2 regions of the Noviherbaspirillum album genome follow, and region 1 is predicted to be linked to the other one. Evidence: predicted binding sites of a transcription regulator. Region 1 holds the regulator's gene; the other holds the start of a gene.
What was found. The regulator FNR, encoded in region 1, switches genes on or off when oxygen is low (the NO sensors DNR and NnrR bind a similar motif). The targets are predictions, from matches to a motif close to TTGATNNNNATCAA.

Region 1 (3,591 bases):
GCCGCGAAGTGGAGGACGGCATGATCGAAAACGTCTACCGCCTGCAGATCATGAATACCGACGAACGGCCGCACCGTTACCGGATTTCGGTCAAGGGCATCGACAGCATCGCGCTGGCGACGGAAGACGAAGTCTTGCTCGAGCCTACCGCTTCCCGCGCCGTGCCGGTCCGGGTGCGCATCGCCCACGGCAAGGGTGAAAAGGGATCGAACAAGATCTGGTTCGAACTGAAGGCGGAAGACGATGAACGGCTGCGGGTCGAGGAACAAGCGGTTTTCATCGTGCCCCGTTAAATACGAACCGGCCAACGCAATCAACGAATCAATGAAGGAGTGCATCATGCAATCGACAAATTCTCGCCGCGCCGCATCCAAGGTGTCCTCGGCACCTTGGTACGCCCATCGCTGGCCGTGGCTGCTGATGCTCGGCCCGATCATCGTGGTGATCGCCGGCATCCATACCACCTGGATTGCATTCACCCGGCAGGATGCGCTGGTGGTGGACGACTATTACAAGCAAGGCAAGGCCATCAACCAGGACTTGAGCCGGGACCGGGTCGCCGCCAGCATGAAGCTGCGGGCCTCGATCCGCTATGACGCTTCCTCGGGCCGGCTGCTCGGAAACGTGCGCAGCCTCGGCCAGCCCGTCGGAAGCTCGCTGACCATCAAGCTGGTGCATTCGACCCAGCCCCAGAAAGACGTTGTGCTGCAGGTGCAGCCGGATGCGGAAGGCAGCTTCGCCGTTGCGCTGCCGATGCTTGACCGCGCACGCTGGCAGGTATCGATGGAAGGTGCGGGCCGCAACTGGCGACTGCACGACGTCTGGGACTGGCCGGTGCAGCGCTCGGTCGAGCTGAGCGCCGACCGGACGGATTGATCATTCGGAAGTAGCGGGGCGAAATCTGGCGCCACCTCGCATAGCTGGCATAGCTGGCGGTGCCGGGAGGGGCAAGGAGTGCTGGAAGGCAGGCATGGGGCCATTCCCGATTTTGCGAGCGGTTTTCACGTGAATTCCCGTATTCGGGAATTCACGTATCACGCAAGGCTGCCAGAGCGAATCCGCTTTAATGGAAAACAATGCCTGTCCGTCGTTCATGGACAGGCAAGATGAGGAGGTGACAATGGCAAGACTGATCATGGCAGTCCTGTGGCCGTCGTTTCTGGTCGCTATTGTGGCCGAAGGTTTTTTCTTTTCACTATTCGACCCCCGCGACATCGCGATCGGCGGCGCGCATGTCGAATTGAATCCGCTCGGCGTCTACAGCCTGGGATTCTTCTGTTTCTGGGGATTCTGCAGCCTGGCAAGCATGCTGACTTGCTATCTGCTCAACGTGCCCGACGATAAAGGGCGGCGCGTTCCGCTGTAACCGTCCGGAAGGAGCCGGCGGCGCGTTTCAGGCGCAGGTCTGGGTGCCTGCGGCGACCGCCTTGAGCGTTACCGGTTCGAGCAATTCGAGGTCGCGGTTGCTGACCTTGATCCAGCCGCGCTTCTTGAATTTCGAGAGCAGGCGGCTGATGCTTTCAATCGTCAGCCCCAGGTAGTTGCCAATTTCCTCACGCGTCATGCGCAGCTGGAAGCTGGTCGAGGAGTAGCCCCGGATCGAATAGCGAGACGACAGGTTGGTCAGGAAAGCGGCGAAGCGCTGTTCGGCGCGCATGTTGCCAAGCAGGAGCATGACACTTTGCTCGCGCGTGATTTCCTGGCTCATCATCCGGTGGAAGTGGTGCAGCAGCTGCGGCATTTCCCCGAACAGGCCTTCCAGCCGCGAAAACGGGATTTCGCAAACCTCGCTGTCTTCCAGCGCGATCGCGTCGCAGTGATGACGTTCCGTGCTGATCGCATCCATGCCGAGCAGTTCGCCAGCCATCTGGAAGCCGGTCACCTGCTGGTCGCCGCTTGGGTTGACCTGGTGCGTCTTGAAGTGACCGAGACGGATCGCATACAGATTGGTGAACGGATCGCCGACGCGGTACAGGTGGCTGTCACGGGCGATCTTGCGGCGGCGGCCTATGATCTGGTCGAGACGGTCCATATCCTTTTCCTCGAGGCCCATCGGCAGGCAGATCTGATGCATGCTGCAAGCGGAGCAGCGTGCGCTGATTTCACGCGAACGGGATGTGGCGGGCTGGCGGACGAGGGCTTGTGCTTGTGTCATGACGGCGTTTCCTTGGAGTCTGGCAGCGGCATCGGATTTTCATCGCGGCTGCCGGTCGGTTTTGCAGTCATGTAGCAAGGGGTGTGCCAACGCTCGCGTCAACTGAAAAATATTAAAGCATTCCTCGCGCCGCAGGAGGGTTTGCCAGCGTTTGCCGGCGTTTGCCTATCCTTGGCGCTTCCGGCAGTCGCCTGGCCAACTCCTCATGTATTCCCGGTTGCGGGAATGATCTGTGCGAGCCCGGATGCTTCTTTCGCTGCTCCGTAAAATAAATCCGAACTGGAACGATCGGCAAAACACTTACTAGTGTGGCGCGCATGAACACCTTGTTATTCGCAGACGGGATGCTGGCTCCGGATCGGGTTCCAAATCCTGGATGAACCGAACTGACAAGGTGGTTCGGCATAACACCTATTAGCAGCAGACGTTGATCAATCCGAATTAATCAAGGAGAAAAGAAATGGCTTTACCAGTGCTCGGACTCGCAGGGATTACACGCGCGGGATTGGCCGCCGCTCCACAGGCAAGCGCCTTCGTGAAAAAGAATGGCGGAGAAATTGCGGACCTTACGGCCAACTTCTTCAAGAAAGATCACAACAAGGACAACCTCACCGGGAAAAACGGGGATAAGGGTTTGGTCAATGGTTTCAAAGACCTGATGAAGGACTTGGGACAGGGTAAGACGGATGCGCTTCTTAATATTCTGAAAAACGGCATGGGAATGGAGGACGAGGCGTTCAGCGCCTTTTCCAAACTATTCAAACAGGGCAATTTTTCAGGTATTCCCGCCAACGAGCTGTTCTCGGCGGGCAATTTCCTTTACAACATGGTTTCGTAGGCCCGCTCGCCGGCCTGTCGTTACAGGCCGTTTTTCGGGTCTTGGTTGCAGGCCATTGGCAGTCATGTGCGCGCATGACTTTCCGCGAAGAGTAGCCAATGCCGAACGCCAGGCGTGTCAGCTGATCAGCGAGCCTTCAGATTGAGGAAAAGGTTCGCTGCGAAAACCAGGATGCCGAGCGCAGCCACGATCTCCGATGCGGCCAGCACCGGCACCAGGGCCGCCGTCCCGGTGACGACCATGCCTAGGGCAACCGCCATGACAGGCAGCGAGAGATTGGCGAGCCAGAAATGCAGTCGCGCCAGCTTGCTCTGGCCTGCGGCCGGGAACACGCTGTAGATCAGCCCGGCCAGGGCCATGGTCGCCCAGCCGAGCAGGTTGACGTGCGCATGGACGGGCCGCATCGTGAAGTCGCGGCTGGCGCCCATCATGATGCCCATGCCGACGCCGATGATCAGGTATACGACAGCCAGCTTGAGCCAGATGATGCCGACCGCCGAGAAGGGCGGCGCGCTGGCGCGATCGCCGCCGTTACCATCGTCGCCGCGCCTGGCGGAATCGATGCGGTCATTGGAGACAGTAAGGGACGCTGTGGTGT
Region 2 (3,591 bases), on a different contig from region 1:
GGTGTCGTAGCCGATATCGTTGATCAGCTTCATCAACGCATCGAAATCGGCCTCGGTTTCGCCGGGGAAGCCGACGATGAAGTCGCTCGACACCGAAATGTTGGGACGCACTTCCCGCAGGCGGCGAATCACGGACTTGTATTCCAGCACGGTATAGCCGCGCTTCATCGCCATCAGGACACGGTCGGAGCCATGCTGCGCCGGCAGGTAGAGATGGTCGACCAGCTTCGGCACTTTCGCGTAGGTATCGATCAGGCGCTGCGTGAATTCCTTCGGATGGCTGGTGACGAAGCGGATGCGCTCGATGCCGGGAATCTCGGCCACATATTCGATCAGCAATGCGAAATCGGCGATCTCGCCGTCGGCCATGGCGCCGCGGTAGGCATTGACGTTCTGGCCGAGCAGCGTGATTTCCTTGACGCCCTGGTCCGCCAGGCCGGCCACTTCGGCCAGCACGTCTTCGAAGCGGCGCGACACTTCTTCGCCGCGCGTGTACGGCACCACGCAGTAGCTGCAGTATTTGCTGCAGCCTTCCATGATCGACACGAAGGCGGTCGCCCCCTCGACCTTCGCCGGCGGCAGGTGGTCGAATTTCTCGATCTCGGGGAAGCTGATGTCGACCTGCGAGCGGCCGCTGCTGCGGCGCTGATTGATCAGGTCCGGCAGGCGGTGCAGGGTCTGCGGGCCGAACACCACGTCGACATAGGGCGCGCGCTTGACGATTGCCTCGCCTTCCTGGGAAGCGACGCAGCCGCCGACCCCGATCACCAGGTCGGGCTTGGTCTTTTTCAGTTCGCGCAGGCGGCCAAGATCCGAGAACACCTTTTCCTGCGCCTTCTCGCGTACCGAGCAGGTGTTGAGCAGGATGACATCGGCGTCTTCCGGCGTGTCGGTCTTGACGAGGCCGTCGGCGGCATTGAGCACGTCTGCCATCTTGTCCGAGTCGTACTCGTTCATCTGGCAGCCGAAGGTCTTGATGAATACTTTTTTCGGCATGACTTAAGGGGCCTTGCTGTTCGTTTGCGTTTGCGTTTGCGTTTGTTTCGTAATGGGCTCGCTGGCTTCGTCCGCGGTCAGGATCCAGACGCGGTCGATATGGCCGTTGGCGTCCTCGGTGTAATTGACCGCCAGGCCGCTTCCCCGCAGCGATGCCGGCATCTGCAGCAGGTTGTCTTCATTCCAGATGCGGGCGCCGGGCGAAAGCTGGCGCAGCCTGCCCCCGATCACGATATCCGGGAAGGAAGCCGGCGTCATCTTCCCGCGCTTTGCCTGCGCGGGGAACGGCCGCTCGAAGGCATGCGCAGCCGGGAGCATGGCGATGGAAAGCAGCAAAAGGAGAAGGGGGCGAAGCCACATCTCGAACCCCGTTTCGTCAAAAACGTGTGCGGAAGACACGGAAGAAAGGAAATAGCCCTGGCTTGCATCGCCGCCGGAGCGGAATTCGGCCAGCAATGCCGCAGTGATGCGGTGGCGCGATGGTTGCCGTGAAGAGGCTCAGACAAGCGTGCGAATTATACCACCGGGCGAAACCGCCTCCGCTGCAGGCGCCCAGACCTGGTACCCGAAACGCGACATACCAATCCTCAAAAAGTTTCATTAAAGTCAATTAAGTTATTGACAATTGTCAATTCGACCATCATCATTCGTCCCGTTAAGTTGCATTTGTAGCAATTTGTTACTTTTGACGAAAGATCTGGTGAAGATATCCACGAGCTTGATGATGGTCTGCCTTACCGGCTGGATAACGGCGTTCCCGGTGTTCGCCGCCCCCGCTTCATCGTCGATGGACGGCGAGCGCAGGCTGTCGGAAAGCTACGGCGGCATCGTCGTCAATCAGACCGTCACCGTCGCCGGCCAGGAATTCTTTCAGTACTTCGTTGCGCATTGGCGCGAACGCGCGTTGAGCGAGCGCTTTGCCATTGCCGTGATCGAACGTCCCTCGGCGCGCTGGGGCGGGCAGATCTGGGTGGAATTTGCGCAGCGCCGGGTGTTTCAGGCGCCGCTGTCGACGGCCCGGGCCGGGCTTCGGAACCTGAGCGAGCAGGCGGTCGAGCTGGTGTACCAGACGGTCATCGATACCGAGGCCGAACGCCTGCTGTTTCGGGATGCCGACCTTGGCGCCGACGAGTTTTGATGAACATGGGATGAACGCAATGAGAGTCAGGGTCAGATCAAGGCAGGCTTTTTCCGCGGCGCTGCTGCAGGGAGTGCTGGGTGCGGCGGGTATATGGTGCGCGGCCGCTGCGTGCCAGGCAACCGAACTTGTCTACACGCCTGTGAATCCCTCTTTTGGCGGCAGCGCATTGAACGGCTCGGTGCTGCTCAATGCCGCGCAGGCCCAGAACAGGACCACCGATCCCGATGCGCCCAAAGCGAGCACCGGCAGCACCCAGACCTCGCTGCAGCAATTCAACGACATCCTCGAGCGCTCGGTCCTCAGCCGCCTCGCCTCGGCCGCAACCTCCGGCATCATGGGTTCGAATGGCCAGCTGGTGCCCGGCACGGTCAGCACCGGCAATTTCTCCATCCAGATTTCCGACCTTGGCGGCGGCCTCCTGCAGGTGACCACCACCGACAAGGTGACCGGCGCCAGCACGTCTTTCCAAGTGGGCCAGCCATGAGATTTCCCTGTATTTCCCGCGGGCTTGCGTTTCGCCCTTTCCTTGCGGTTTTGTCGCTTCTGGCATTGGGCGGATGTGCGAGCACCCAGCTGCCGGCGGATGTTGCCGCCAACGCCAGGCTGACGCCGGCCACCGGCGCCACGCGCGACCTGCTGCGCCTGCCCGAACCGAGGGGCAAGGTGGTGACCGCAGTGTATGGTTTCCGCGACCAGACTGGCCAGTACAAGCCGGCGCCTGACAGTTCCTTCTCGACCGCCGTGACCCAGGGCGCGGCGACCATGCTGGTCAAGGCATTGAAGGATTCCGGATGGTTCACGCCGGTCGAGCGCGAAAACCTGCAGAATCTGCTGACCGAGCGCAAGATCGTGCGCGCGCTGGAGACGCCCCAGGACAAGGGCAACCAGCCGATCAGCCTGCCGGCGCTGGTGCCGGCCACCGTCATCATCGAAGGCGGCATCGTCGCTTATGAAACCAATGTCCGCACCGGCGGCGCCGGCGCCCGCTATCTCGGCATCGGGGCCAAGACCCAATACCGGGTCGACCAGGTGACCATCAGCCTGCGCAGCGTCGATATCCGCAGCGGCCAGATACTCAACAGCGTTTCCACCACCAAGACCATCTATTCCTACGAACTGTCGACCGGCGTATTCCGCTTCGTCAACTTCAAGGAACTGCTGGAACTCGAGGGCGGCTACACCCGCAACGAACCTTCGCAGCTCTGCGTCAGGGAAGCCATCGAGGCCGCGGTGGTCCACCTCATCGTGCAAGGCTTGCAGGACAAGATCTGGGCGCTCAAGCGCGAAACCGACTGGCAATCCCCGGTGCTGCGCACCTATCTCCAGGAGAGCGCCAGTTACCTCGACAGCCAGGAAGCCAAGGCGCCGCTCCATGAGGAGGCGCCTGCTCATGGAGCGGCGTACTGAGGCGGCCTGCCGTTTTCTCCCTATTCAAGAAAGGTCACGCCATCGTG

Region 2: RY831_RS13630 (CsgE family curli-type amyloid fiber assembly protein) is a predicted target of FNR. The motif match lies at 1,615-1,628, and genes of this name have one in related genera.

The regions. Positions count from the first base shown of each region.
Region 1 is NZ_JAWIIV010000006.1:81,362-84,952, reverse strand. It holds gene ccoG (cytochrome c oxidase accessory protein CcoG) at 1-293, shown strand, start outside; gene RY831_RS09325 (FixH family protein) at 340-876, shown strand; gene RY831_RS09320 (hypothetical protein) at 1,121-1,366, shown strand; gene fnr (fumarate/nitrate reduction transcriptional regulator Fnr) at 1,394-2,155, opposite strand; gene RY831_RS09310 (hypothetical protein) at 2,616-2,993, shown strand; gene RY831_RS09305 (hypothetical protein) at 3,119-3,591, opposite strand, start outside.
Region 2 is NZ_JAWIIV010000010.1:60,322-63,912, reverse strand. It holds gene miaB (tRNA (N6-isopentenyl adenosine(37)-C2)-methylthiotransferase MiaB) at 1-996, opposite strand, end outside; gene RY831_RS13635 (hypothetical protein) at 1,000-1,356, opposite strand; gene RY831_RS13630 (CsgE family curli-type amyloid fiber assembly protein) at 1,697-2,134, shown strand; gene RY831_RS13625 (curli assembly protein CsgF) at 2,145-2,621, shown strand; gene RY831_RS13620 (CsgG/HfaB family protein) at 2,618-3,544, shown strand; gene RY831_RS13615 (hypothetical protein) at 3,589-3,591, shown strand, end outside.